One region of the [Bacillus] caldolyticus genome, then DNA from elsewhere that is predicted to be linked to it. Evidence: a T-box and tRNA genes for the amino acid it is inferred to sense, from the RefSeq annotation. Region 1 holds a T-box; the other holds one or more tRNA genes.
The links. The T-box of region 1 lies ahead of serS (serine--tRNA ligase). A T-box ahead of a tRNA ligase gene usually reads a tRNA of that ligase, here a tRNA-Ser.
Positions count from the first base shown of each region.

Region 2: it encodes a tRNA-Ser, which carries the amino acid that the T-box ahead of serS (serine--tRNA ligase) is inferred to sense. The anticodon was not compared.

Region 1 covers NZ_CP025074.1:1,992,124-2,006,860, reverse strand. Annotated here, with positions in the region: gene guaB (IMP dehydrogenase) at 1-896, shown strand, start outside; gene CWI35_RS10495 (serine hydrolase) at 1,001-2,359, shown strand; gene pdxS (pyridoxal 5'-phosphate synthase lyase subunit PdxS) at 2,490-3,374, shown strand; gene pdxT (pyridoxal 5'-phosphate synthase glutaminase subunit PdxT) at 3,399-3,989, shown strand; T-box leader at 3,999-4,219, shown strand; gene serS (serine--tRNA ligase) at 4,274-5,548, shown strand; gene CWI35_RS10475 (glycoside hydrolase family 18 protein) at 5,770-7,056, opposite strand; gene tadA (tRNA adenosine(34) deaminase TadA) at 7,142-7,639, shown strand; RNA gene ffs (signal recognition particle sRNA large type) at 7,678-7,942, shown strand; gene dnaX (DNA polymerase III subunit gamma/tau) at 8,060-9,742, shown strand; gene CWI35_RS10455 (YbaB/EbfC family nucleoid-associated protein) at 9,769-10,092, shown strand; gene recR (recombination mediator RecR) at 10,102-10,698, shown strand; gene CWI35_RS10445 (YaaL family protein) at 10,722-10,946, shown strand; gene CWI35_RS10440 (pro-sigmaK processing inhibitor BofA family protein) at 11,025-11,288, shown strand; rRNA gene CWI35_RS10430 (16S ribosomal RNA) at 11,794-13,351, shown strand; tRNA gene CWI35_RS10425 (tRNA-Ile) at 13,573-13,646, shown strand; tRNA gene CWI35_RS10420 (tRNA-Ala) at 13,653-13,728, shown strand; rRNA gene CWI35_RS10415 (23S ribosomal RNA) at 13,983-14,737, shown strand, end outside.
Region 2 covers NZ_CP025074.1:1,436,712-1,451,448, reverse strand. Annotated here, with positions in the region: rRNA gene CWI35_RS07660 (23S ribosomal RNA) at 1-2,155, shown strand, start outside; rRNA gene rrf (5S ribosomal RNA) at 2,267-2,383, shown strand; tRNA gene CWI35_RS07650 (tRNA-Val) at 2,392-2,467, shown strand; tRNA gene CWI35_RS07645 (tRNA-Met) at 2,649-2,725, shown strand; tRNA gene CWI35_RS07640 (tRNA-Asp) at 2,731-2,806, shown strand; tRNA gene CWI35_RS07635 (tRNA-Phe) at 2,981-3,056, shown strand; tRNA gene CWI35_RS07630 (tRNA-Thr) at 3,587-3,659, shown strand; tRNA gene CWI35_RS07625 (tRNA-Lys) at 3,843-3,915, shown strand; tRNA gene CWI35_RS07620 (tRNA-Gly) at 3,923-3,997, shown strand; tRNA gene CWI35_RS07615 (tRNA-Leu) at 4,003-4,088, shown strand; tRNA gene CWI35_RS07610 (tRNA-Arg) at 4,094-4,167, shown strand; tRNA gene CWI35_RS07605 (tRNA-Pro) at 4,174-4,247, shown strand; tRNA gene CWI35_RS07600 (tRNA-Ala) at 4,256-4,328, shown strand; tRNA gene CWI35_RS07595 (tRNA-Met) at 4,346-4,422, shown strand; tRNA gene CWI35_RS07590 (tRNA-Ile) at 4,428-4,504, shown strand; tRNA gene CWI35_RS07585 (tRNA-Ser) at 4,524-4,614, shown strand; tRNA gene CWI35_RS07580 (tRNA-Thr) at 4,971-5,046, shown strand; tRNA gene CWI35_RS07575 (tRNA-His) at 5,054-5,126, shown strand; tRNA gene CWI35_RS07570 (tRNA-Gly) at 5,447-5,517, shown strand; tRNA gene CWI35_RS07565 (tRNA-Ile) at 5,524-5,597, shown strand; tRNA gene CWI35_RS07560 (tRNA-Asn) at 5,807-5,881, shown strand; tRNA gene CWI35_RS07555 (tRNA-Ser) at 5,889-5,981, shown strand; tRNA gene CWI35_RS07550 (tRNA-Glu) at 5,986-6,057, shown strand; gene CWI35_RS07545 (B3/B4 domain-containing protein) at 6,358-7,023, opposite strand; gene queG (tRNA epoxyqueuosine(34) reductase QueG) at 7,076-8,218, shown strand; gene CWI35_RS07535 (amidase domain-containing protein) at 8,280-9,143, shown strand; gene trmL (tRNA (uridine(34)/cytosine(34)/5-carboxymethylaminomethyluridine(34)-2'-O)-methyltransferase TrmL) at 9,164-9,637, shown strand; gene CWI35_RS07525 (PrkA family serine protein kinase) at 9,963-11,858, shown strand; gene yhbH (sporulation protein YhbH) at 12,167-13,324, shown strand; gene CWI35_RS07515 (hypothetical protein) at 13,401-14,111, opposite strand; gene CWI35_RS18825 (LacI family DNA-binding transcriptional regulator) at 14,347-14,622, shown strand; gene CWI35_RS18555 (type 1 periplasmic-binding domain-containing protein) at 14,583-14,737, shown strand, end outside.

The DNA.
Region 1 (14,737 bases):
AAAACGGTGTGCTGAAGGGATTAATTACGATCAAGGATATTGAAAAGGTCATTGAGTTCCCGAATTCGGCAAAAGATGCGAAAGGGAGGCTGATTGTCGGGGCGGCCGTCGGGGTGACGGCGGACACGATGATTCGCGTCAAAAAGCTTGTTGAGGCAGGGGTTGATGTCATTGTCGTTGACACGGCGCACGGCCATTCGAAAGGCGTCCTAGAGACGGTGGCCAACATCCGACGCCAATACCCGGACTTGAACATCATCGCCGGCAATGTCGCGACAGCTGAAGGGACGCGCGACTTGATTGAGGCTGGGGCGAACATTATTAAAGTCGGAATCGGTCCGGGGTCCATCTGCACGACCCGGGTTGTCGCCGGGGTTGGTGTGCCGCAAATTACGGCGATCTACGACTGTGCGACTGAGGCGCGCAAACATGGCGTCCCGGTCATCGCTGACGGCGGGATCAAATATTCCGGCGACATTGTGAAGGCGATCGCGGCTGGGGCGCATGCGGTTATGCTCGGCAGCTTGCTTGCTGGTGTTTCCGAAAGCCCGGGTGAGACGGAAATTTACCAAGGCCGCCGCTTTAAGGTGTACCGGGGCATGGGATCGGTCGCAGCCATGGAGCGCGGCAGCAAAGACCGCTATTTTCAAGAAGATGCGAAAAAGTTTGTCCCGGAAGGCATCGAGGGACGCGTTCCATACAAAGGGCCGCTTGCCGACACGATTTATCAGCTTGTCGGTGGGTTGCGCGCCGGCATGGGCTATTGTGGAACCCGCAATTTGGAAGAGCTGCGCGAAAAAACGCAGTTTATCCGCATGACGAGCGCGGGGCTTCGTGAAAGCCATCCGCATGACGTGCAAATTACGAAAGAAGCGCCGAACTACTCTGCTTTTTGATCGGAGTTGCGCCGATCGGCTCAACTTTGACGGAGACATGTCCTCCGTCTATTTTTTTGGCCGACGGTATGTTACAATAACGGTTGTGTGAGGAGGGTGTCATTGTGAGGAGGAGAAAACAAAACTGGTTGTTTTGGTTGCTGTCGATTTGCCTTTGTTTAACGTTTGGTCCGTTTCAACAGACGGTGAAGGCGGAAAGCGCCCCGCTTGACATCCGGGCGGACGCTGCGATTTTAGTGGATGCACAAACGGGAAGAATTTTGTATGAAAAAAATATCGATACGGTGCTTGGGATTGCCAGCATGACGAAAATGATGACCGAGTATTTGCTTCTTGACGCCATTAAGGCGAAGCGCGTCAAATGGGATCAAATGTACACGCCAAGCGATTACGTGTACCGGCTGTCGCAAGACCGGGCGCTGTCCAATGTCCCGTTGCGAAAAGATGGCAAGTATACGGTGCGTGAGCTGTACGAGGCAATGGCCATTTATTCGGCGAACGGGGCAACGGTCGCGATTGCTGAGATCATCGCTGGATCGGAGAAAAATTTTGTGAAAATGATGAACGACAAAGCGAAAGAGCTTGGGCTGAAAGATTATAAGTTTGTCAATGCCACAGGGTTGAGCAATAAGGATTTAAAAGGATTCCATCCGGAAGGGACAAGCACAAATGAGGAAAACGTCATGTCCGCACGTGCGATGGCGATGCTTGCCTACCGGTTGCTGAAAGATCATCCCGAAGTGCTGAAAACAGCGAGCATTCCTCATAAAGTATTCCGGGAAGGAACAAAAGATGAAATCAAAATGGACAACTGGAATTGGATGCTGCCTGGGCTTGTGTACGGATACGAAGGTGTAGACGGGTTGAAAACCGGCTATACGGAATTTGCCGGCAACTGTTTCACCGGGACGGCGAAACGAAACGGCGTCCGCTTGATTTCGGTTGTCATGAACGCGAAAGATGCGAGTGGGAAAACAACAAAAGAGGCGCGCTTTAAAGAGACAGAAAAACTATTTAACTACGGATTCAACCAATACTCCCTCGAGACGCTTTATCCAAAAGGGTACCAGCTGAAAGGAAAAGAAACACTTCCGGTCGTGAAAGGGAAAGAAAAAGAGGTTCGTGTCGCGACAGGAAAGAATCTGGATCTGCTTGTGAAAAACGGCGAGGAAAAACAATACAAACCTGTATATGTGTTGGACAAGAAAAAAATGACAAAAGAAGGAAAGCTAGTCGCCCCTTTGAAAAAAGGGGAAACGGTTGGATATATGACGCTCGAATATAAAGGGGACGACTCCCTTGCCTTCTTAAGCCCAGACATGCAAAAAAACATCCGTGTGCCGCTTGTCACAACAGCTGAAGTCGAAAAAGCCAATTGGTTTGTTCTTTCGATGCGCGCGGTCGGCGGACTGTTTGTTGATTTATGGACAAGCGTCGCCAAAACAGTGAAAGGCTGGCTGTAAAATCGACTCCCCTTGATGGGGAGCTTTTTTCCATTGTGATTTTTGTAAAAATTGAGGTAAAATAAAACAGTGGAATCGTCCTTTTGCATGCCTCGCAAAGCATAAGGATTAGGAATAGGGGGAATCAACGTTGGCATTGACAGGTACGGACCGCGTCAAACGCGGCATGGCGGAAATGCAAAAAGGCGGCGTCATCATGGACGTCGTGAACGCAGAACAGGCGAAAATCGCTGAAGCGGCAGGGGCTGTCGCGGTTATGGCGCTCGAGCGCGTCCCGGCGGACATTCGCGCCGCTGGCGGTGTCGCGCGCATGGCCGACCCGACGGTGATCGAAGAAGTGATGAACGCCGTTTCGATCCCAGTCATGGCGAAAGTGCGGATCGGTCACTATGTTGAGGCGCGTGTCTTAGAGGCGCTTGGTGTCGACTACATTGACGAAAGCGAAGTATTAACGCCGGCTGATGAGGAGTTCCATATTGACAAACGGCAGTTTACCGTTCCATTTGTGTGCGGTTGCCGCGATTTAGGGGAAGCGGCGCGCCGCATTGCAGAAGGGGCATCGATGTTGCGGACGAAAGGAGAGCCGGGGACAGGCAACATCGTTGAGGCCGTGCGCCATATGCGCAAAGTGAACGCGCAAATTCGCAAAGTCGTCAACATGAGCGAAGATGAGCTTGTCGCTGAGGCGAAACAGCTCGGGGCTCCGGTTGAGGTGCTGCGCGAGATCAAGCGGCTTGGCCGCCTGCCGGTCGTCAACTTTGCCGCCGGCGGTGTCGCGACACCGGCTGACGCTGCCTTGATGATGCACTTGGGTGCGGACGGTGTCTTTGTTGGGTCTGGCATTTTCAAATCGGAAAATCCGGAAAAATACGCGCGCGCGATCGTAGAGGCGACGACTCATTACGAAGACTATGAATTGATCGCACACTTGTCGAAAGGATTGGGCGGCGCGATGCGCGGCATCGATATCGCGACATTGTTGCCGGAGCACCGGATGCAAGAACGCGGCTGGTAAGCTAAATAAAGGAGCAAAGCAACGATGAAAATAGGTGTACTTGGACTGCAAGGAGCTGTGCGGGAGCATGTTCGCGCCATTGAGGCGTGCGGCGCCGAGGCGGTCATCGTGAAAAAGCCGGAGCAGCTTGAAGGGTTGGACGGTCTTGTGCTGCCGGGCGGCGAAAGCACGACGATGCGGCGGCTCATCGACCGCTATGGGCTGATGGAGCCGCTCAAGCAATTTGCCGCTGCCGGCAAGCCGATGTTCGGCACGTGCGCCGGGCTGATTTTACTGGCGAAACGAATCGTCGGTTACGACGAGCCGCACTTAGGTTTGATGGACATTACGGTGGAGCGGAACTCGTTCGGTCGGCAGCGGGAAAGCTTTGAGGCGGAGCTGTCGATTAAAGGCGTCGGCGATGGCTTTGTCGGCGTCTTCATCCGCGCTCCGCATATCGTGGAGGCCGGGGACGGGGTCGATGTCTTGGCGACATACAATGACCGCATTGTCGCCGCTCGACAAGGACAGTTTCTTGGCTGCTCGTTCCACCCAGAGCTGACCGACGATCATCGATTGATGCAATACTTCCTCAACATGGTCAAAGAAGCGAAAATGGCGTCAAGCCTCAAGTAAAGTGATCAAGCGAAAGCGATGAGAGGAACGAGTAGCGGGATGCCTTCCTTATCAGAGAGCCGGTGGGCGGTGCGAACCGGCAGGGAGCTCCTGTGAATCCATCCTCGAGCAAAACGTTGAACGCCCAAAGGGCCAGTAGGCGTTTTCGGCCGCCGCCGTTAACGGCAAAAGGGGAAGGCATAGCAAGCCTTCAATAAGGGTGGCACCGCGGGATGGCTCCCGTCCCTTTTTTGGGACGGGGGCTTTTTTATGTATAATATTGAATGGAAAAGGAGGTAAAAGCCATGCTGGATGTGAAAATATTGCGCACCCAGTTTGAAGAAGTGAAAGAAAAACTAATGCAGCGCGGCGGGGATTTGACGAACATCGACCGCTTTGAACAATTGGACAAAGACCGCCGCCGCTTGATCGCGGAAGTCGAAGAGCTGAAAAGCAAGCGCAACGATGTGTCGCAGCAAATCGCTGTCCTAAAGCGCGAGAAAAAGGACGCCGAGCCGCTGATTGCCCAAATGCGCGAAGTCGGTGACCGCATTAAACGGATGGATGAACAAATTCGCCAGCTTGAGGCGGAACTCGACGACTTGTTGTTGTCAATTCCAAACGTGCCGCACGAATCAGTGCCGATCGGCCAATCAGAAGAGGACAATGTGGAAGTGCGGAGATGGGGAGAGCCGCGTTCGTTTTCCTTTGAGCCGAAGCCGCATTGGGAAATCGCCGATCGGCTCGGTTTGCTCGACTTTGAGCGAGCCGCCAAAGTGGCGGGAAGCCGATTTGTCTTTTATAAAGGGTTAGGAGCGCGGCTTGAGCGGGCGCTCATCAACTTTATGCTTGACATCCATCTCGATGAATTCGGTTACGAAGAAGTGTTGCCGCCATATTTAGTGAACCGGGCGAGCATGATCGGAACCGGACAGTTGCCGAAATTTGCCGAGGATGCGTTCCATTTGGACAGCGAAGATTATTTCCTCATTCCGACCGCTGAGGTGCCGGTGACGAACCTGCACCGCGACGAAATTTTGGCCGCAGATGATTTGCCGATTTACTATGCGGCCTACAGCGCCTGCTTCCGCGCGGAAGCCGGGTCGGCCGGCCGCGACACGAGAGGGCTGATCCGTCAGCATCAGTTCAATAAAGTCGAGCTGGTAAAGTTCGTAAAGCCGGAGGACTCGTACGATGAATTGGAAAAGCTGACGCGCCAGGCAGAGACGATTTTGCAACGGCTCGGGCTTCCGTACCGCGTTGTCGCCTTGTGCACCGGAGACCTTGGATTCTCGGCGGCGAAAACGTACGATATTGAAGTTTGGCTGCCAAGTTACGGAACGTACCGGGAAATTTCGTCGTGCAGCAACTTTGAGGCGTTTCAAGCGCGCCGTGCCAACATCCGCTTCCGTCGGGATCCAAAAGCGAAACCGGAGTACGTGCATACATTAAACGGTTCGGGGCTAGCCATTGGGCGGACGGTCGCCGCCATTTTGGAAAACTACCAGCAAGAAGACGGCTCGGTCATCGTTCCGGAAGCGCTTCGTCCTTACATGGGGAATCGGGACGTCATTCGCTGAAAAAAAGGTGCTTGAGGCAAATCGTTGGTTGACTTTTCCCGACTGCCGTGTTATAGTGAATGACGTTGGCAATGAGGAACAAGAAGTCTTGTTCTTGGCCAAGACGATGATGAAGAGGACTGACGCGCATAAGAGGAGATTGTCATCTGAAACGGCTGACCGCCGAAAGCCGTTTCCCATCATAAAAAAACCCGCCGTTGACCGGCGGGTTTTTTATGCCTTTATTTTTTTACAACAGTAAATTGATCAGCGATCAGCAGCCAGTTTTGTGGAAAATCAATGCCAAGTTTCCAATAGCTGACCCCGCGCAAACCAAGTTCCTTCACGAGATTAAATTTTGCTTGAATGGAGCGGGCGTCCTCAAACCATACTTCATGCTCGCGTCCGTTTTCGTCGCGATAGCGAAAATGCGGTGCCTGCGCCTCCGTATCGTATTCGATGGCAACGTTATACTTTGCGGCGAGGGCGATGGCTTGCTGCGGGCTGATGGCCTGGGCGTACGGGCCGCCGGGTACATATGGCAGCGTCCAGTCGTAGCCATACAAGTTTTGCCCCATCAAAATTTTTCCGGCTGGTATTTCAGAGATGGCGTACTCGAGAACGCGGCGGACCGGACCGATCGGGGACACCGGCATCGGCGGCCCGCCGCTGTAGCCCCATTCATACGTCATGATCACGACAAAGTCGACAATTTGTCCATGGGCGCGGTAGTCGTGTGCTTCGTACCAACGTCCGCGCTGGGTCGCGCTCGTTTTCGGCGCCAAGGCGGTCGACATCATCCACCCTTCTCGTGCAAACCGCCGTTTCGCTTTGCGCAAAAACGCATTATACGCCTCACGGTCTTCCGGGCGCAAATATTCAAAATCAAAATGGATGTCGCGGAAGCCATACCGTCTAGCGGTCGCGACAATGTTGTCGAGCAGACGATTTTGCAGCGTTTCGTTTGTTAACATAAGCGCGCCGAGCTCGTCGCTGAACTGCCCGTTTTCAATGTTGGCGACAACCATAACGAGCGTGACGCGGTTGGCGCGGGCAATATCCGGAAAGTCGTCAAGCGGCGGCTCTTGCAATGTCGCGTCGCGTCGGATCGCAAAATAAAAAGGACTCAAATAAGTCAAATACGGAGCGGCTTCGCGAGCGCTCGCCTCCAGCGCTGGGCTGACAGTCGCGCCGCGCGGTTCAATATAGGCGTTAAACTCCGCTCTTCGCTTGGCGCCGGGCGGTATATAAAGCCGCTGCCCGACCTTAAGCGGAGCGTTTAAGGAGAGGCGATTCACTTCGGCAAGCCGCTGCATCGGAATCGAAAATCGGCGTGCAATCGACCATAACGTGTCGCCGCGCTGCACCCAGTAAAAACGACCGACGATCGGGATCACGAGCGCCTGGCCGACAACGAGTTTATCAGGGTTTGGAAGCTTGTTGGCCCGGACAATGTCTTCCGCCGTGGTCCCGTATGCCTCAGCAATTCCACTTAACGTTTGTCCACTCTGCACTACGTGGATTTGCATACTTGACCTCCTAGTTGCGTCTTTATTCTCCATATTCTATGATGAAAAGAAAGGAGAAATGACCGTTTGTGTGAAGGGGTATACGATGAACACCGACGAGTACTACATGCGATTGGCAATGGAAGAAGCAAAAAAAGCGGAGCAGATCGGCGAAGTGCCGATCGGCGCTGTCATCGTTCAAGACGGCCGCGTCATCGCCCGCGCTCATAATTTGCGGGAAACCGAACAACGCGCCATCGCTCATGCAGAAATTTTGGCAATCGATGAAGCATGCCGGGCAACCGGTTCATGGCGGCTTGAGCGGGCGACGTTGTACGTAACGCTTGAGCCGTGCGCCATGTGCGCAGGCGCCATTGTTCTTTCCCGCATCGAACGGGTTGTATTTGGCGCGTTTGACCCAAAGGGAGGGTGCGCTGGGACATTGATGAACTTATTGCAGGAAAGCCGATTTAACCATCAGGTTAAGGTGGTAAGCGGGGTGCTTGCTGACGAGTGCGGTTCGCTGTTGAGCCAATTTTTTCGACGATTGCGCGAACAAAAGAGAAATGTTGGCGGGAGTGCCAACGAAAATTCCGTCGATTGACATTGCATTTTTTCCGCTAACGAGCTATACTGATAGTGCCGTGCTAAGCGGGGAGGTAGCGGTGCCCTGTACTCGCAATCCGCTCTAGCGAGGCTGAATTCCTTCTCGAGGTTAGTCTGTTGCGAGGCCTGTCTCAAGCAAGTGGTGTTGACGTCTGGGTCCCGCGCAATGGGATTCCGTGAACCCTGTCAGGTCCGGAAGGAAGCAGCAGTAAGCGGATGCTCCCATGTGCCGCGGGGACGCCTGGGCTGAGCTAACTGCTTGAGCAACGCTCGGGGCAGCTAATCGACAGAAGGTGCACGGCCTTACATAGCGATAGGGAACAAAACCCACTCATGGCGAGTGGGTTTTTTGTTATTTCAAATTGCAATAGGAAGTTATATAATAGATAGGACAAGAGAAAGAGGAGGGCCGTTTTCCGTGGCATACCAAGCGTTATATCGCGTGTTTCGGCCGCAGCGCTTTGCGGACATGGTCGGCCAAGAACACGTGACCAAGACGTTGCAAAGCGCCCTGCTTCAACATAAAATATCGCACGCTTACTTATTTTCCGGCCCGCGCGGTACAGGAAAAACGAGCGCAGCGAAAATTTTCGCCAAGGCGGTCAACTGTGAACAGGCGCCAGCGGCGGAGCCATGCAATGAGTGTCCAGCTTGCCTCGGCATTACGAATGGAACGGTTCCCGATGTGCTGGAAATTGACGCTGCTTCCAACAACCGCGTCGATGAAATTCGTGATATCCGTGAGAAGGTGAAATTTGCGCCGACGTCGGCCCGCTACAAAGTGTATATCATCGACGAGGTGCATATGCTGTCGATCGGTGCGTTTAACGCGCTGTTGAAAACGTTGGAGGAGCCGCCGAAACACGTCATTTTCATTTTGGCCACGACCGAGCCGCACAAAATTCCGACGACGATCATTTCCCGCTGCCAACGGTTCGATTTTCGCCGCATCCCGCTTCCGGCGATCGTTTCACGGCTAAAGTATGTCGCAAGCGCCCAAGGTGTCGAGGCGTCCGATGAGGCATTGTCCGCCATCGCCCGTGCTGCAGACGGGGGGATGCGCGATGCGCTCAGCTTGCTTGATCAAGCCATTTCGTTCAGCGACGGGAAACTTCGGCTCGACGACGTGCTGGCGATGACCGGGGCGGCATCATTTGCCGCCTTATCGAGCTTCATCGAAGCCATCCACCGCAAAGATACAGCGGCGGTTCTTCAGCAGTTGGAAACGATGATGGCGCAAGGGAAAGATCCGCATCGTTTGGTTGAAGACTTGATTTTGTACTATCGCGATTTATTGCTGTACAAAACCGCTCCCTATGTGGAGGGAGCGATTCAAATTGCTGTCGTTGACGAAGCGTTCACTTCACTGTCGGAAATGATTCCGGTTTCCAATTTATACGAGGCCATCGAGTTGCTGAACAAAAGCCAGCAAGAGATGAAGTGGACAAACCACCCACGCCTTCTGTTGGAAGTGGCGCTTGTGAAACTTTGCCATCCATCAGCCGCCGCCCCGTCGCTGTCGGCTTCCGAGTTGGAACCGTTGATAAAGCGGATTGAAACGCTGGAGGCGGAATTGCGGCGCCTGAAGGAACAACCGCCTGCTGCCCCTCCGTCGACCGCCGCGCCGGTGAAAAAACTGTCCAAACCGATGAAAACGGGGGGATATAAAGCCCCGGTTGGCCGCATTTACGAGCTGTTGAAACAGGCGACGCATGAAGATTTAGCTTTGGTGAAAGGATGCTGGGCGGATGTGCTCGACACGTTGAAACGGCAGCATAAAGTGTCGCACGCTGCCTTGCTGCAAGAGAGCGAGCCGGTTGCAGCGAGCGCCTCAGCGTTTGTATTAAAATTCAAATACGAAATCCACTGCAAAATGGCGACCGATCCCACAAGTTCGGTCAAAGAAAACGTCGAAGCGATTTTGTTTGAGCTGACAAACCGCCGCTTTGAAATGGTAGCCATTCCGGAGGGAGAATGGGGAAAAATAAGAGAAGAGTTCATCCGCAATAAGGACGCCATGGTGGAAAAAAGCGAAGAAGATCCGTTAATCGCCGAAGCGAAGCGGCTGTTTGGCGAAGAGCTGATCGAAATTAAAGAATAAACCGTTTAAAGGAGGATGCCAAGATGATGCGTGGCGGAATGGGCAATATGCAAAAAATGTTAAAACAAATGCAAAAAATGCAAAAAGAAATGCAAAAAGCGCAGGAAGAGTTGGCGGAAAAAACGGTGGAAGGCACGGCGGGCGGAGGCATGGTGACCGTTGTCGCTAACGGTCATAAACAAATTTTGGAAGTAAAAATTAAAGAGGAAGTCGTCGACCCAGACGATATTGAAATGCTGCAAGATTTGATTTTGGCAGCGACAAACGATGCGTTGAAAAAAGCGGATGAGTTGGCTAATGAAATGATGGGGCAGTTTACGAAAGGACTTAACATTCCAGGGTTGTTCTAGGGGGGGCGTATGCATTATCCAGAACCGCTATCGAAGTTGATTGACAGTTTTATGAAACTGCCCGGCATCGGCCCGAAAACGGCTGCCCGCCTTGCATTTCATGTGCTGGCGATGAAAGAAGACACCGTGCTTGAGTTTGCCAAAGCGCTCGTTGATGTCAAGCGGCATATTCATTATTGCACGATTTGCGGACATATTACAGATACAGACCCTTGCTACATCTGCAAAGACGAGCGGCGCGACCGGACGACGATTTGCGTTGTTCAGGATCCGAAAGATGTCATCGCCATGGAGAGGATGAAAGAATACAATGGCCTGTACCACGTGTTGCACGGGGCCATCTCGCCGATGGAAGGCATCGGACCGGAAGATATTAAAATCGCCGAGCTGCTCACGCGATTGCAGGATGAGACGGTCCAAGAGGTGATTTTAGCGACCGACCCGAACATCGAGGGAGAGGCAACGGCGATGTACATCTCCCGCCTGTTGAAGCCGACAGGAATCAAAGTCACCCGCATCGCCCATGGCTTGCCGGTCGGCGGCGACTTGGAGTATGCGGACGAAGTGACGTTATCAAAGGCGTTGGAAGGGCGCCGTGAGCTATAGAGAGAAAGAAGGTGGGGATCGGTTTGTTATGGCGGCGAAAGGGGAAACTAAAGAGACAATTTGATGAGAAGTTAATGGCTGAACTACAAAAGGCTAGAACTGAATGGCTTGAGCAGAAACAACTCATCGAAAAAAGCGTCGATCCGTCTCCGGAGGTGCTGAGCGCATTGCAACTCGCTGAGGCCAAATATTTTTTCCTCCTCCGCGAAGCGAAGCACCGCCGCATCACACTTAAGGAAGTGCGTTAACTTCCTTATTTTTTTGTTCTTTTTTCCCCTGTTTCTCATACGTTGGTAGTACAAGCGTGCAAAAAGGGGGTTCAAACGTTGGAGCCGAAAGTCGTCATTACCGTGTTGCTAGCGCTTATCGCCGTTTTGCTTATCGTCGGCGCCCGTCTCAAAGCGCTTCGCCTGATCGGCTACGCTGCTATCCGCCTGATCGTCGGGGCGCTCGCGCTGTTTGTCATCAACGCCATCGGCGGGCATTTTAACATCCATATTCCGATTAACCTCGTCACCTCAATCGTTTGCGGATTTCTTGGCCTCCCTGGAGCGGCAGCGTTAATCGTGATTGACCGATATATTTTGTAGGCATCATTATTCAAGATGCCTTTTATTTTTTTGTTTAAAAGTTATTGACTTTTATATGATAATGCATTATATTAACTAATGTCGCTGTTCATGAAAGATATGTTGACAGCAAATTAAATGATATGTATAATGATAAAAGTGTGCAAGATAAACAAGTTCCTTGAAAACTAAACAAAACGCAAGCGTCATAAGAAAAGCGGAGGCGCCGTAATTTCGCCTAAAGGCAGCCCCCGTCCTGCGGGCAACGGCGAAATATCGCCATCCTGGCGATCTCGAAGCCAAATGTTCTTCACCTCGAGGGGTGCTTGCGCCCCGAGGTGGAAGGTGATTTGGCAGAAGAGAGCGAGGCGCCGAAGCTGGACAATACGGAAAAGCTGAGGCTCGCGGGTCGCCGCGATGGGCAAATGTTCTTCGCCTGCAGGGATTTACAATCCCGAAGGCGAAGGTTATTTGACCCCGAGAGGCGGCGGGCCGAAGCTGGACAATCCGAAAAGCCAATCAACTTTCTTTGGAGAGTTTGATCCTGGCTCAGGACGAACGCTGGCGGCGTGCCTAATACATGCAAGTCGAGCGGACCAAATCGGAGCTTGCTCTGGTTTGGTCAGCGGCGGACGGGTGAGTAACACGTGGGCAACCTGCCCGCAAGACCGGGATAACTCCGGGAAACCGGAGCTAATACCGGATAACACCGAAGACCGCATGGTCTTTGGTTGAAAGGCGGCCTTTGGCTGTCACTTGCGGATGGGCCCGCGGCGCATTAGCTAGTTGGTGAGGTAACGGCTCACCAAGGCGACGATGCGTAGCCGGCCTGAGAGGGTGACCGGCCACACTGGGACTGAGACACGGCCCAGACTCCTACGGGAGGCAGCAGTAGGGAATCTTCCGCAATGGGCGAAAGCCTGACGGAGCGACGCCGCGTGAGCGAAGAAGGCCTTCGGGTCGTAAAGCTCTGTTGTGAGGGACGAAGGAGCGCCGTTCGAAGAGGGCGGCGCGGTGACGGTACCTCACGAGGAAGCCCCGGCTAACTACGTGCCAGCAGCCGCGGTAATACGTAGGGGGCGAGCGTTGTCCGGAATTATTGGGCGTAAAGCGCGCGCAGGCGGTTCCTTAAGTCTGATGTGAAAGCCCACGGCTCAACCGTGGAGGGTCATTGGAAACTGGGGGACTTGAGTGCAGGAGAGGAGAGCGGAATTCCACGTGTAGCGGTGAAATGCGTAGAGATGTGGAGGAACACCAGTGGCGAAGGCGGCTCTCTGGCCTGCAACTGACGCTGAGGCGCGAAAGCGTGGGGAGCAAACAGGATTAGATACCCTGGTAGTCCACGCCGTAAACGATGAGTGCTAAGTGTTAGAGGGGTCACACCCTTTAGTGCTGCAGCTAACGCGATAAGCACTCCGCCTGGGGAGTACGGCCGCAAGGCTGAAACTCAAAGGAATTGACGGGGGCCCGCACAAGCGGTGGAGCATGTGGTTTAATTCGAAGCAACGCGAAGAACCTTACCAGGTCTTGACATCCCCTGACAACCCAAGAGATTGGGCGTTCCCCCTTCGGGGGGACAGGGTGACAGGTGGTGCATGGTTGTCGTCAGCTCGTGTCGTGAGATGTTGGGTTAAGTCCCGCAACGAGCGCAACCCTCGCCTCTAGTTGCCAGCACGAAGGTGGGCACTCTAGAGGGACTGCCGGCGACAAGTCGGAGGAAGGTGGGGATGACGTCAAATCATCATGCCCCTTATGACCTGGGCTACACACGTGCTACAATGGGCGGTACAAAGGGCTGCGAACCCGCGAGGGGGAGCGAATCCCAAAAAGCCGCTCTCAGTTCGGATTGCAGGCTGCAACTCGCCTGCATGAAGCCGGAATCGCTAGTAATCGCGGATCAGCATGCCGCGGTGAATACGTTCCCGGGCCTTGTACACACCGCCCGTCACACCACGAGAGCTTGCAACACCCGAAGTCGGTGAGGTAACCCTTACGGGAGCCAGCCGCCGAAGGTGGGGCAAGTGATTGGGGTGAAGTCGTAACAAGGTAGCCGTACCGGAAGGTGCGGCTGGATCACCTCCTTTCTAAGGATGTTATTGACAAAATCGAATGGTTTGATTATAATGACGCTTGCTGTTTTGTTTGGTTTTGAGGGAATTGGTTATTCTCTCGGTTGTTTTGCGCCTGCGTCTGCGAGTGATTCAGCGGAGCTGGATTCCTCGGCGCAAGGCCGCAAAGAAGCTGACTCAAGGCAGCAGCCTTGTTTCGTTTTGAGGGAACTGACCGTTCCTTGCAATGTGTATATGGGCCTATAGCTCAGCTGGTCAGAGCGCACGCCTGATAAGCGTGAGGTCGGTGGTTCAAGTCCACTTAGGCCCATTGGATGGGGCCTTAGCTCAGCTGGGAGAGCGCCTGCTTTGCAAGCAGGAGGTCATCGGTTCGATCCCGATAGGCTCCACCATATCAAGGTAAGAGGTTTCAACGTAGTTGCTTTGCGTCTGCGTCTACAAGCGGATTCGGAGAAGCTGAATTCCTCGACGCAAACCAGCGAAGAAGCGAATTCAAAGGAGCTACTTTGCGCCTTCGTCTTCCAGCAGGTTCAAGGAAGATGGATTCCTCGGCGCAAAGCTGCAAAGAAGCAGACTCAAGGCAGCAGCTTCGTTCCTTGAAAACTAGATAACCGATAAAGCAAAGGAAGAAGCCGAGAGCGCAATAGGTTAAGCTAGAAAGGGCGCACGGTGGATGCCTTGGCACTAGGAGCCGATGAAGGACGGGGCAAACGCCGAAACGCTTCGGGGAGCTGTAAGCAAGCGTTGATCCGGAGATGTCCGAATGGGGGAACCCACTGTCCGTAATGGGGCAGTATCCATGCCTGAATCCATAGGGCATGGAGGGCACACCCGGGGAACTGAAACATCTTAGTACCCGGAGGAGAAGAAAGCAACCGCGATTCCCTGAGTAGCGGCGAGCGAAACGGGAACAGCCCAAACCAAGAGGCGAGTCCTCTTGGGGTTGTAGGACCGCTCACGATGGGAGTGAGAAAGGGACGGGGTAGACGAACCGGTCTGGAACGGCCGGCCAGAGAAGGTGAGAGCCCTGTAGTCGAAACTTCGTTCCCTCCCGAGCGGATCCTGAGTACGGCGGGACACGAGGAATCCCGTCGGAAGCAGGGAGGACCATCTCCCAAGGCTAAATACTCCCTAGTGACCGATAGTGCACCAGTACCGTGAGGGAAAGGTGAAAAGCACCCCGGGAGGGGAGTGAAAGAGAACCTGAAACCGTGTGCCTACAAGTAGTCAGAGCCCGTTGATGGGTGATGGCGTGCCTTTTGTAGAATGAACCGGCGAGTGACGATGGCGTGCGAGGTTAAGCCGGAGAGGCGGAGCCGCAGCGAAAGCGAGTCTGAACAGGGCGTGTGAGTACGTCGTCGTCGACCCGAAACCAGGTGATCTACCCATGTCCAGGGTGAA
Region 2 (14,737 bases), 560 kb from region 1:
AGGCCCGAACCCACGCACGTTGAAAAGTGCGGGGATGAGGTGTGGGTAGGGGTGAAATGCCAATCGAACTTGGAGATAGCTGGTTCTCCCCGAAATAGCTTTAGGGCTAGCCTCGGGTTTGAGAGTCTTGGAGGTAGAGCACTGATTGGGCTAGGGGCCCCAAACGGGTTACCGAACCCAGTCAAACTCCGAATGCCAATGACTTATGCCCGGGAGTCAGACTGCGAGTGATAAGATCCGTGGTCGAGAGGGGAACAGCCCAGACCGCCAGCTAAGGCCCCGAAGTGCACGTTCAGTGGAAAAGGATGTGGAGTTGCCGAGACAACCAGGATGTTGGCTTAGAAGCAGCCACCATTTAAAGAGTGCGTAATAGCTCACTGGTCGAGTGACTCTGCGCCGAAAATGTACCGGGGCTAAACGTGCCGCCGAAGCTGCGGGATGACCGTTGGTCATCGGTAGGGGAGCGTTCTAAGGGCAGAGAAGCCAGACCGGAAGGACTGGTGGAGCGCTTAGAAGTGAGAATGCCGGTATGAGTAGCGAAAACAGAGGTGAGAATCCTCTGCGCCGAAAGCCTAAGGGTTCCTGAGGAAGGTTCGTCCACTCAGGGTTAGTCGGGACCTAAGCCGAGGCCGAAAGGCGTAGGTGATGGACAACAGGTTGAGATTCCTGTACCACCTTCTTCCCGTTTGAGCGATGGGGGGACGCAGGAGGATAGGGCGAGCAGGCGGCTGGAAGAGCCTGTCCAAGCCGTGAGGCTGATCCGCAGGCAAATCCGCGGATCATAAGGCCAAGCGGTGACGGCGACGGAGTAATCCGGAAGTCCCCGATTTCACACTGCCAAGAAAAGCCTCTAGCGAGGGAAGAGGTGCCCGTACCGCAAACCGACACAGGTAGGCGAGGAGAGAATCCTAAGGCGCGCGGGAGAACTCTCGTTAAGGAACTCGGCAAAATGACCCCGTAACTTCGGGAGAAGGGGTGCTCTTTGGGGTGAAGAGCCCTGAAGAGCCGCAGTGAAAAGGCCCAAGCGACTGTTTATCAAAAACACAGGTCTCTGCGAAGCCGAAAGGCGACGTATAGGGGCTGACACCTGCCCGGTGCTGGAAGGTTAAGGGGAGCGCTTAGCGGAAGCGAAGGTGCGAACCGAAGCCCCAGTAAACGGCGGCCGTAACTATAACGGTCCTAAGGTAGCGAAATTCCTTGTCGGGTAAGTTCCGACCCGCACGAAAGGTGTAACGACTTGGGCGCTGTCTCAACGAGAGACCCGGTGAAATTATACTACCTGTGAAGATGCAGGTTACCCGCGACAGGACGGAAAGACCCCGTGGAGCTTTACTGCAGCCTGATATGGAATTTTGGTATCGCTTGTACAGGATAGGTGGGAGCCTGGGAAGCCGGAGCGCCAGCTTCGGTGGAGGCGACGGTGGGATACCACCCTGGCGGTATTGAAATTCTAACCCGCACCCCTTAGCGGGGTGGGAGACAGTGTCAGGTGGGCAGTTTGACTGGGGCGGTCGCCTCCCAAAAGGTAACGGAGGCGCCCAAAGGTTCCCTCAGAATGGTTGGAAATCATTCGGAGAGTGCAAAGGCACAAGGGAGCTTGACTGCGAGACGGACAGGTCGAGCAGGGACGAAAGTCGGGCTTAGTGATCCGGTGGTTCCGCATGGAAGGGCCATCGCTCAACGGATAAAAGCTACCCCGGGGATAACAGGCTGATCTCCCCCAAGAGTCCACATCGACGGGGAGGTTTGGCACCTCGATGTCGGCTCATCGCATCCTGGGGCTGTAGTCGGTCCCAAGGGTTGGGCTGTTCGCCCATTAAAGCGGTACGCGAGCTGGGTTCAGAACGTCGTGAGACAGTTCGGTCCCTATCCGTCGCGGGCGGAGGAAATTTGAGAGGAGCTGTCCTTAGTACGAGAGGACCGGGATGGACGCACCGCTGGTGTACCAGTTGTCCCGCCAGGGGCACCGCTGGGTAGCTATGTGCGGACGGGATAAGCGCTGAAAGCATCTAAGCGTGAAGCCCCCCTCAAGATGAGATTTCCCACCGCGCAAAGCGGGTAAGATCCCTCGAAGATGACGAGGTCGATAGGTCCGAGGTGGAAGCGTGGCGACACGTGGAGCTGACGGATACTAATCGATCGAGGGCTTAACCAAGAAAAGCGCAGGCGAGCGGCTTCTTCCTGAGCACGGTTATCTAGTTTTGAGGGAATGAAAAAGTCTTGACAACAGGTCAACTTTCCTTATAATAAGACTTGTCCATTGTTGCCTAGTGGCTATGGCGGAGGGGAAACACCCGTTCCCATCCCGAACACGGAAGTTAAGCCCTCCAGCGCCGATGGTAGTTGGGGCCAGCGCCCCTGCAAGAGTAGGTCGCTGCTAGGCAATTTCGTGGAGGATTAGCTCAGCTGGGAGAGCACTTGCCTTACAAGCAAGGGGTCGGCGGTTCGATCCCGTCATCCTCCACCATCTTAATATAAAAGCTGACTTACTTTCTCATCATCGCGGGGTGGAGCAACGAGCCTTTGCTTCATCGAATTCGCTTCGAGTTGCCTCGACGCATCGAGCGTCTTTGAATCAGCTTGTAGAGGAAGAGGCAACGAACAACAACACTAAAAGCATTGTGAAAATCAACTTACTTTCTCATCATCGCGGGGTGGAGCAGTCCGGTAGCTCGTCGGGCTCATAACCCGAAGGTCGCAGGTTCAAATCCTGCCCCCGCAACCAAAATTGGTCCCGTAGTGTAGTGGTTAACATGCCTGCCTGTCACGCAGGAGATCGCGGGTTCGAGTCCCGTCGGGACCGCCATTCTTTCAAAATTGTGAAAGATGAAAAATACGGCTCAGCAGCTCATTCGGTAGAGACGAGCATCCGCTTCATCGAATTCGCTTCGAGTTGCCTCGACGCATCGAGCGTCTTTGAATCAGCTTGTAGAGGAAGAGGCACAGAGCAATTCAACGAGCGAGTTAAAAAATAATATATGGCTCGGTAGCTCAGTCGGTAGAGCAAAGGACTGAAAATCCTTGTGTCGGCGGTTCGATTCCGTCCCGAGCCACCATTTTTATCATAGTTCCGAAAGAAGGTTCCCGCTTCATGCAAAGCTAAGTGGGAGTAGTTCACAGACATGTCAGATGTTCAAACCACCCCGGCTTAGTTCAATGGGTAGCGACGAACATTCGCATCGTCGAGTCTGTTGCGAGTTGCCTCGACGCACTCAGCTTCCTCGAATCAGCTTGCAGAGGAAGAGGCACAACTAGGCAGACAACATGAGTCACTAGCTAATTTTAAATGTGCCGGCTTAGCTCAATTGGTAGAGACGAGCATCGGCATCATCGAATTGGCTGCGAGTTGCCTCGACGCACTCAGCTTCCTCGAATCAGCTTGCAGAGGAAGAGGCACAACTAGGCAGACAACATGAGTCACTAGCTAATTTTAAATGTGCCGGCTTAGCTCAATTGGTAGAGACGAGCATCGGCATCATCGAATTGGCTGCGAGTTGCCTCGACGCACTCAGCTTCCTCGAATCAGCTTGCAGAGGAAGAGGCACAACTAGGCAGACAACATGAGTCACTAACTAATTTTAAATGTGCCGGCTTAGCTCAATTGGTAGAGCAACTGACTTGTAATCAGTAGGTTGCGGGTTCAAGTCCTGCAGCCGGCATTCTTATTCCTTAATAACCCCTTAAGCCATTAAGGCGGCAACCGCGAGCCATTAGCTCAGTAACGAGCGCTGCATCTTCGAGTTTGCTTCGAGTTGCCTCGACGCACTTGGCATCTTTGAATCGGCTGGGAGAGGAAGAGGCAGGTAGAGTGAAACGAAGCTGTAGAGTGTTATCCTAACCATGAGCCATTAGCTCAGTAGGTAGAGCATCTGACTTTTAATCAGAGGGTCGGAGGTTCGAGTCCTCCATGGCTCATCGTCTTGCGGAAGTAGTTCAGCGGTAGAACACCACCTTGCCAAGGTGGGGGTCGCGGGTTCGAGCCCCGTCTTCCGCTCCACTTCCGCCGGGGTGGCGGAATTGGCAGACGCACAGGACTTAAAATCCTGGGGTAGGTAACTACCGTGCCGGTTCGAGTCCGGCCCTCGGCACTTGTGCGCTCGTAGCTCAATTGGATAGAGCATCTGACTACGGATCAGAAGGTTAGGGGTTCGAATCCTCTCGAGCGCGTTTTGTCGGGAAGTAGCTCAGCTTGGTAGAGCACACGGTTCGGGTCCGTGAGGTCGCAGGTTCAAATCCTGTCTTCCCGATTTATCATGGGGCCTTAGCTCAGCTGGGAGAGCGCCTGCTTTGCAAGCAGGAGGTCATCGGTTCGATCCCGATAGGCTCCACCTTTTGACTTAAATTTGGCGGTGTAGCTCAGCTGGCTAGAGCGTACGGTTCATACCCGTGAGGTCGGGGGTTCGATCCCCTCCACCGCCACCATTATCGGACCTTTAGCTCAGCTGGTTAGAGCAGACGGCTCATAACCGTCCGGTCGTAGGTTCGAGTCCTACAAGGTCCACCATTATTATTGTTGCTTTTTTGGAGGAGTACCCAAGTGGTTGAAGGGGTCGGTCTTGAAAACCGAGAGGCGCCGCAAGGCGCGCGGGGGTTCGAATCCCTCCTCCTCCGCCATGCACTTTAAAATCGTGCCGGCTTAGCTCAATTGGTAGAGACGAGCATTCGCATCGTCGAATCTGCTGCGAGTTGTCCCGACGCATCCCACTTCTTTGAATAAGCTTGCAGAGGAAGGGACACCGAGCATTTGACTTCCTCGAATTAGCTGGGAGAGGAAGAGGCACAACTAGGCAGACAACATGAGTCACTAGCTAATTTTAAATATGCCGGCTTAGCTCAATTGGTAGAGACGAGCATCGGCATCATCGAATTGGCTGCGAGTTGCCTCGACGCACTCAGCTTCCTCGAATCAGCTTGCAGAGGAAGAGGCACAACCAGGCAGACAACATGAGTCACTAGCTAATTTTAAATATGCCGGCTTAGCTCAATTGGTAGAGCAACTGACTTGTAATCAGTAGGTTGCGGGTTCAAGTCCTGCAGCCGGCACCAGAACGAGGCGACTATGGCGAAGTGGTTAACGCACCAGATTGTGGCTCTGGCATGCGTGGGTTCGATTCCCACTAGTCGCCCTTTTCATTATATTCTATATTTGCGGGTGTAGTTTAGTGGTAAAACCTCAGCCACGAGCATCTGCATCATCGAATCTGCTTCGAGTTGCCCCGACGCATCTGGCTTCTGTGAATCAGCTGGTAGAGGAAGGGGCATGGAAGCAGCGTGGCGGATGTTCAACTAAATGATATGCGGGTGTAGTTTAGTGGTAAAACCTCAGCCACGAGCATCTGCATCATCGAATCTGCTTCGAGTTGCCCCGACGCATCTGGCTTCTGTGAATCAGCTGGTAGAGGAAGGGGCATGGAAGCAGCGTGGCGGATGTTCAACTAAATGATATGCGGGTGTAGTTTAGTGGTAAAACCTCAGCCTTCCAAGCTGATGTCGTGGGTTCGATTCCCATCACCCGCTTTTTATGGGCCTATAGCTCAGCTGGTCAGAGCGCACGCCTGATAAGCGTGAGGTCGGTGGTTCAAGTCCACTTAGGCCCATTATTTTCCATTGAATATTTTTGGGTCATTCGCTATAATAATGGGCGAACAATGCCCCATCGTTCCACAGCAAAATCGGAGCGACGAGCTTCACATCTTCGAATTCGCTGCGAGTTGCCTCGACGCATCTCGCTTCCTTGAATTAGCTGGCAGAGGAAGAGGCAACGAGCACATTTGGAAGATGTGCATAACATATAGTTATTCATCATTCCGCAATAGCTCAGCGGTAGAGCAACCGGCTGTTAACCGGTAGGTCGTAGGTTCGAATCCTACTTGCGGAGCCATTTCTTTGGAGAAGTACCCAAGTGGCTGAAGGGGACGGTTTGCTAAACCGTTAGGTCGCAGTTTTGCGGCGCGCGGGTTCAAATCCCGCCTTCTCCGCCATAATGGCCCGTTGGTCAAGTGGTTAAGACACCGCCCTTTCACGGCGGTAACACGGGTTCGAATCCCGTACGGGTCACTGGTTGCTGGCACCAGAGATTCTGGTGCCCTTTTGTACAATTTCTTTTGTCGATTTTTGCGTTTTTTTCTTGCGATGCGTGTGGAAGTCTGTTATAATATCTCTCGTTAGCTTTAAAATTACGTTATGATTGTTGGGGACAACGCAGTGTTTCGTTTCGTTAAAGAACGAGGCATTGCGTTTTTTTCTTTATCACCCTAAACCGAGAAGACCCCCACTTCCACGCGTGAGCGTAGGTGGGAGAGAGTTCAAGTAGGGAGGGAGTCCCCCGTTTCCAACAGCAGGAAAGTGGGGGGAAGATCAAATGAACAATTGGGCGTCGGCTTCGCCGCCATGAATTTGCACAAACATCGTTTGGATGGCTTGAAGCTGGCGCTTGGCGGTTTCTTCTGGCGTTGATGGGAGAAAGTAAACGATTTGCAAAGCGTTTTTCGTTTCTCTCGTCACGGCGGTCCGCTCCGAATCGACGATCGGACTGCCAAACGGCCCTCGTTCATCTTTGCTGACGAGTTTGTTGGCAAAGTTGACTGTGCGGCCGTTTAACGCGATGTATTCATCTTGTTCCGTGCCGATCGTGAGCGTCACTGTCCCGTTGATGCGGTCTAGATCATAGATGCCGAGCGGAATTTTATAATAGAGTGAAAAAAAGTTGTTTATGTCCGCCGCTGAATGGATAGGCGGAATGAAGCTTTTTTTCTGGATGCGTCGGTACAGGCTTTCACTTGACGGTCGATAGCGGCTTGGGTCCGTTCCGATTTGTTTGAAAGTACGGCGCCATTCGACCATCTCAGGGATGTCGGCAATCGACTTTTCCTGCAGCTCGATGTAAAGAGATTCTTGAAACAGCTCAAGCCTCCCCCTTAACATTTGCGGTGAATCGCTGACCTCGATATGATGATAGCGGATGACGCCGAATTTACCAGAAGGAAGGCGTTGCTTTAGTTGTTCTGATATCACGCATTTCATCTTGATCACCTCGGATTTCATTTTACCATATATGACGAAAGGAGGGAAAACGATGGATGTTATGGCATTAAAGCAGGAAGTCATTGAGTACAGTCGGTCAATCGGCATTGATAAAATCGGATTTGCGAGCGCTGATCCGTTTGTTGAATTAAAGGAACGGCTGCGCCGCCAGCAGGAGCTCGGCTATCAGTCCGGTTTTGAGGAACCAGATATTGAGAAACGGACGAATCCTTCATTGCTTCTTCCGGAAGCAAAATCGATTATTGCCATTGCTCTTGCCTATCCGTCTAAAATGAAAAATGCGCCGCGGGGGACAAAGACGGAACGGCGCGGCGTTTTTTGCCGCGCTTCATGGGGAAAGGACTACCACGATGTGTTGCGGGAACGTTTGCAGCAGCTCGAGGAGTTTTTGCTGGCCAAAGTGCCCCATGCCCGCGTTCGCTCGATGGTGGATACCGGAGAGCTCGCTGATCGGGCGGTGGCGGAACGAGCAGGGATCGGTTGGAGCGGCAAGAACTGCTCTATTATTACACCGGAGTTTGGATCGTATGTGTATTTGGGAGAAATGATTACGAATATTCCATTTCCCCCTGATGAACCGGTTGAAAACCGATGCGGCACGTGCACGAAATGCATTGATGCCTGCCCGACCGGGGCGCTTGTGCAAGGGGGGCAACTGAACGCACAGCGGTGCCTTTCCTTTTTAACGCAAACGAAAGGCTTTTTAGCCGACGAGTTTCGGGAGAAAATCGGGAACCGGCTGTACGGCTGCGATACATGCCAGCAAGTCTGCCCGGAAAATAAGGGGAAAGACTTTCATTTGCATCCAGAATTCGAGCCGGATCCGGAAGCGGTAAAGCCGAAGCTCATCCCGCTGCTTCAGATGAGCAACCGTGAATTTAAAGAAACATTTGGGGCCATGGCGGGTTCATGGCGTGGGAAAAAGCCGATTCAGCGCAATGCCATTCTGGCGCTCGCCCATTACAAAGACCAAACCGCGGTGCCGCACTTACTGCGTTTGTTGAAAGAGGATAGCCGTCCCGTCATCCGCGGGACGGCGGCGTGGGCGCTCGGGAAAATCGGGGATCCAAGCGCTAAGCCTTACTTGGAGGCCGCGCGGCAAACGGAGGCGGATGCCGATGTGATCGCTGAGATTGAAAAAGGACTGAAACTGTTGGCTGAGGCAAAGGAATAGGGAAAAAAACGCAGCTTCCCCACATAAGGTAGTAACAAAAACGAAAGTGGTGGAAAGCAGCATGAAAAAACAGTTGCGCGCGTGGTTGGATGAGCGAGCCCGCTCGTTTGTGTCGGAAAGCAATATCCGAAGCGAAGAGGCGGCAAGAAAGCAACGGCTTTGCCAAAAGCGCGGTGCGGAGATCGTCCGTTGCACGATCCGGGGACAAATTGTCGGCAGGCAGACCATCGAGCGGGAAGCGAAAGTTATGTATATTGCCCACCATCAATTTTTAATTAAGCAAAGGGGTTCACTATATATAGAAGAACAGGTTGAGGAGCGATGCGCCTGTTTTGTTCGCGGTGAGCTTGTAACTGATGAACCGATCAACCGGTTGGGGGGGGATATGGAGGCGCCGCGCGTCGAACGAGAGCAATGGACGGGGGAGCGTCTTTCTTACCAGTATGACCGCGCCCGGGCGGTGCGGTATGCGGAAACGTGGTGGAATCGGCATAACCCGGTGTTTCCGTCGTTTCCGGTGGATTGCACGAATTTTGTCTCTCAATGCTTGTATGCAGGCGGGGCGCCGATGACGGGCTATCCGAACCGGGCGAGGGGATGGTGGTGTCAACACGGAAGTTGGAGTTACAGCTGGGCTGTGGCCCATGCTTTTCGTTGGTATTTGAGCGGGTCGCGCATCGGCTTGCAGGCGGTGGAAGTGGCGGAGCCGGAGCAATTGATGGCAGGTGATGTCATCTGTTATGATTTTCAAGGGGACGGACGCTTCGACCACTCAACGATTGTGGTGGCGAAAGATCAGAACGGGATGCCGCTTGTGAACGCCCATACGACAAACAGCCGAATGCGCTATTGGTCGTATGAAGATTCAAGCGCCTATACGCCGAACATTCGCTATAAGTTTTTTCACATCATCGATCGCAAATAAACGTTGCTGAGGTGAAGGAAATGCCGCTTCATGTAGTGCTATACCAGCCAGAAATTCCAGCCAATACTGGAAACATCGCTCGTACGTGCGCAGCAACCGATACGTCGCTCCATTTGATCCGCCCGCTCGGTTTTTCTACGGATGATAAAATGTTAAAGCGCGCCGGGCTTGATTATTGGCCGTATGTCAATATTTCGTATTATGACTCGCTTGACGAACTATTCGCCCGCTTTCCGGAAGGGGAGTTTTATTTCATTACGAAATTCGGGCGCCGGTATTATGATTCGTTTGATTTCAGCGATACAGAAAAACATATTTTCTTTGTGTTCGGCCGTGAAACGACCGGACTGCCGAAGGAGCTGCTTGAGGCCAATATGGACCGTTGCCTTCGCATCCCGATGAATGACAAAGTGCGCTCGTTAAACTTGTCGAACACGGCGGCCATTTTAGTGTACGAAGCGTTGCGCCAACAACGGTTTTATGGGTTGTCATAAACAAAAAAACGACCTTCGCTCTGGAGGTCGTTTTTTTGGTCTTATTGTCTGACGCCTGGTTTGTCTTCATAGCCAGCGGTGAAAATGGCCGTCAAAAACGCAATGATAACCCCTAGCACAAGCAAAGTGCGCATCGTTTGTTCCTCCTTCATAATGAAAGTGGCAGGCGTTTCCCCTTTTATTATAGCGAATATGGCCAAGCATGTGAATGACCGCAGTTGGTTGTTAGGAGACAAAATTTTTTTTTGCGGCGAATGATACGGGACATCCTCGCATAAATTGTAATAATCTTGCTGTTAGACATCCAAGGGTGAGGAGGTCCTTTATGGATATTTTGCAAAAAATCGCCCGGTATCGGGAAGAAGAAGAAAAGTTGAAATGGGAAGGAACGTTTGCTGAGTATTTAAAGATTTTAAAAGAAAAGCCGTGGGTGGCCCAGTCGGCTCATTCGCGTGTTTATAATATGATCAAAGATGCTGGGGTCGAAGAGGTGAATGGGCGGAAACGATATAAGTTTTTCAGCCAGCACCTGTTCGGGCTTGAGGAGGCGCTTGAGCGGCTCGTTGAGGAATATTTCCACCCGGCGGCGAAGCGGCTTGATGTGCGGAAACGGATTTTGCTGCTGATGGGGCCAGTTGGCGGCGGGAAGTCGACGCTTGTGACTTTGCTAAAGCGTGGGCTTGAAGAGTATTCAAAAACAGAGCGCGGCGCGGTGTATGCCATTAAAGGGTGCCCGATGCATGAAGATCCGCTTCACCTCATTCCTCACCATTTGCGCGACGATTTTTACCGCGAATACGGCATTCGCATCGAAGGCGAGCTGTCGCCGCTCAATATGATGCGGCTTGAGAAAGAGTACGGCGGACGCATTGAAGACGTGCTAGTGGAGCGCATTTTCTTCTCGGAAAACCGCCGCGTCGGCATCGGGACGTTCAGTCCGTCTGATCCAAAATCGCAAGACATCGCCGATTTAACGGGAAGCATCGATTTTTCAACGATCGCGGAATACGGCTCCGAGTCCGACCCGCGCGCGTACCGGTTTGACGGCGAGCTGAACAAAGCCAACCGCGGGATTATGGAATTTCAAGAGATGTTAAAGTGCGATGAAAAATTTCTTTGGCATTTGCTGTCGCTGACGCAAGAAGGCAATTTCAAGGCTGGGCGGTTTGCTTTAATCAGCGCCGACGAATTGATTATCGCTCATACGAACGAAACGGAATATCGGTCGTTCATCGCCAACAAAAAGAACGAGGCGCTCCATTCGCGCATCATCGTCATGCCGATTCCATACAACTTGCGCGTCTCGGAAGAAGAGCGCATTTACGAAAAAATGATCCGCGAAAGCGATGTCGCCGACGTGCATATCGCTCCACATACGTTGCGGATTGCGGCCATGTTTACGATTTTGACGCGGTTGAAAGAATCGAAGCGGCCGGATGTGGATTTATTGAAGAAAATGCGCTTGTATGATGGCGAAATGATCGAAGGATTCAGCGAGGTCGATGTGGAGGAGCTGAAAAAGGAGCATCCGGACGAGGGGATGAGCGGCATCGACCCACGCTATGTCATCAACCGCATTTCTGCCTGCATCATTCGCAAAGGAGTGCCGTCGATCAATGCGCTTGACGTGCTTCGTTCGTTGAAAGAAGGGTTGGATCAGCATCCGTCGATCACGAAGGAAGACCGCGAGCGGTACTTGAACTTCATTTCGCTTGTGCGTAAAGAATATGACGAAATCGCCAAACAAGAAGTGCAAAAGGCGTTCGTCTATTCGTATGAAGAGTCGGCGAAAACGTTGATGGATAACTATTTGGACAACGTCGAGGCGTACTGCAACAAGACGAAACTGCGCGATCCGCTCACTGGCGAGGAAATGAATCCGGATGAAAAGCTGATGCGCTCGATCGAGGAACAAATCGGCATTTCCGAAAATGCGAAAAAAGCGTTTCGTGAAGAAATTTTAATCCGCATTTCCGCCTATGCGCGCAAAGGGCAGCGATTTGATTACAACTCGCATGAACGGCTGCGCGAGGCAATCCAGAAAAAACTGTTCGCTGATCTAAAAGATATTGTGAAAATTACAACGTCGACGAAAACACCGGATGAGCAGCAGTTGAAAAAAATTAACGAAGTCGTCGCCCGCCTCATTGATGAATACGGGTACAACTCCACGTCAGCCAACGAATTGCTCCGCTATGTCGGCAGCTTGTTGAACCGCTAGGCATGCCTCAAGCGCTGAGGCATGCTTTTTTTATCCTCCTCCTCTGTCTGACCGAGTTGCACAGGGAGGGTCGAGCAAAGACGACGCAGCGAGCTTCGCTAAAAGGAAGAGAACAAGAGGGCGCGAAGCTGATAATCGGGCTTGTCTACTTTTCTATTTTCCTCATTCATTGGTCAATTATTTTGAATTTTTGCATACGATAAAATAAACCAACTTGGCATAGTGATGGCCCGTTTTGATGACGCCAACATAAGTATATGCGGGAAAGCGAAAAGTGTGAAAATGATTTTTTCAAAGGAGGGGAAAACATGAAGGGGAATTTTGTTGTATCGAAGGAAGACTGGTCCCTCCACCGCAAAGGATATGATGATCAAAAGCGCCATCAAGAAAAAGTGAAGGAAGCGATCAAAAACAATTTGCCCGACTTAATTACGGAAGAAAGCATTATCATGTCCAACGGGCGCGATGTGATTAAAATTCCGATCCGCTCGCTCGATGAATACAAAATCCGCTACAATTATGAGAAAAACAAACACGTCGGCCAAGGAAATGGAGACAGCCAAGTCGGTGATGTGGTGGCCCGAGACGGAAGCGGGGAGGGGCAGGGGCCAGGAAAAGGCCAAGGTGCTGGCGATTTGCCGGGCCAAGATTATTACGAAGCTGAAGTGTCGCTGATGGAGATTGAGGAAGCGTTCTTTAGCCAATTGGAGCTGCCCAACTTGCAACGAAAAGAGCTGGATCAAAATGTAACCCAACATATCGAATTTAACGACATCCGCCGCACCGGGCTGATGGGGAATATCGATAAGAAGCGGACGATGCTCGCTGCCTTCAAGCGCAATGCCATGAACGGCAAACCAGGCTTTTATCCGATTTACCGTGAAGATTTGAAGTTTAAAACGTGGAACGAAGTCGTCAAACCAGAATCGAAGGCGGTCGTCTTGGCGATGATGGACACAAGCGGATCGATGGGCATGTGGGAAAAATATATGGCACGCAGCTTTTTCTTCTGGATGACCCGCTTTTTGCGCACGAAATACGAAACGGTGGACATCGCCTTTATCGCCCATCATACGGAAGCAAAAGTCGTCAGTGAGGAGGAGTTTTTCACGAAAGGGGAAAGCGGTGGAACGATTTGCTCATCAGCCTACCGCAAGGCGCTTGAACTCATTGAGACAAAATATCCACCGTCGCGCTACAACATTTATCCGTTCCACTTCTCGGACGGCGACAACCTGACATCGGACAATGCCCGCTGCGTGAAGCTTGTTCAGGAGCTGATGAAAGTATCGAACATGTTTGGGTATGGGGAAGTCAACCAGTACAATCGCCATTCCACGCTCATGTCGGCGTATCGCAATATTAAGGATGAAAAGTTCCGCTACTATATTTTGAAGCAAAAATCGGATGTGTTCCACGCGATGAAAACATTTTTCCGCAAAGAAGAGAGCAAGCAGCTTGTTTGATCCTCTTGTTGGCTGGAAGGGGGATTTCTTTTTTTTTGGAAGCGGGGAAGAGCGGTTTCCTTCCCCGTTGGATACGTTATTGCTTTTGTAATGTAGCAACCATGGCGAGCACGGCGCCAAGCACGTCTTCGCTGCTTGGAGCGTGTACGGTCAATAGCATCGGCGTCGGTTGGGCGCTGGCGATGACATGAACCGTGACGCCGTCTGTTTGGGCGGTGTACCAAACCGCATCAGTGAACGGCTTAGGCAACCCGTCCGTTTGTTGGCGGGCGGCGTTGGCGTCGACTGCTTGGGCATGTTCTTTCGCTAGTTGTTCATAGTTTGTTTCACCCGGAGAAAGCAAGCGGATGCGGGCGAATGCGTCGCCATGAAGCAGGACATCGGCACTCGGTTCTTCGGCGTCAAGCGTCCACCCTTCCAAAACATAGAGGGAAAAATGTTGATTGTCGCTCGTTTGCAGCGTCGCTGTTTCGGTGATGGTTTGGTTTCCTGTCCGATAGGACAAAGAAGTCGTTGGCTGCGAAGAGGCAGGTTGCTCTTCGTCAGCGGGCGGCTGCCCGGAGGTTTCTTCCTTTGCGGCTGCTTGTCTACTCGCCGCCGCATCCGATTGGCCGGAAGAAGCTTGCTTTTCGTTTGGCGGCTGCACATTGGCGGACGTTTCTCTTGAGGCGGCTGGCTGTTGTTCTTTCGCTGCTTTTGTTGCTGACTCCTGCGCTTTCATTCCGCAGCCAACCAGCAAGGCGGAGGCGACAGCGAGAGAGAACAACAGTTTCCAGTATCGAGTCATGTTCATTCCTCCTTATGTTCTCCATATACTCCCCATTATACCAATTGAAACGGTGGAAACAAACAGAATGGTTTCCCTATTTTTTCTGCTTGTTTGTTTTTGCACGTTGTTTGACGTGCAAGGCGATATGCGCCCCGCCCCAAACAGCGGCGACGAGCAGAACGCGTGAAGCAAATCCGTAAAGCATGTTGTCCCCCTCCTCATGTATACTAGATGGCAGGATCCACAATAATGTATGAAACGCGTTTCAAGGCAAGTCTTTTTTAGGGAGTGTGTGAATATGGCCAATATCCGTGACTTGGCGAAAGAGGCAGGCGTATCGGTGGCTGCTGTATCAAGGGTGTTGAACGGATATCCGTATGTGAGCGAGGAAAAGCGGAAGACGGTTGGGAAGCAGTGGAGAAGCTCAATTACACGAAAAATATTCAGGCCGTCCATTTGGCGAAAGGAAGGGCAGCGATTGTCGGCGTTATGCTTCCGTACATTCATCATCCTTATTTTTCTGCGATAATGGGAGGTATACCCAAAGAGGCGCTCCGTTATGGCTACCAACTGCTTTTGGTTCAGACGAATTATGACGTGGAGAGGGAACTCGAGGCGTTAGAGCGGCTGCGGATGAGGCAAAT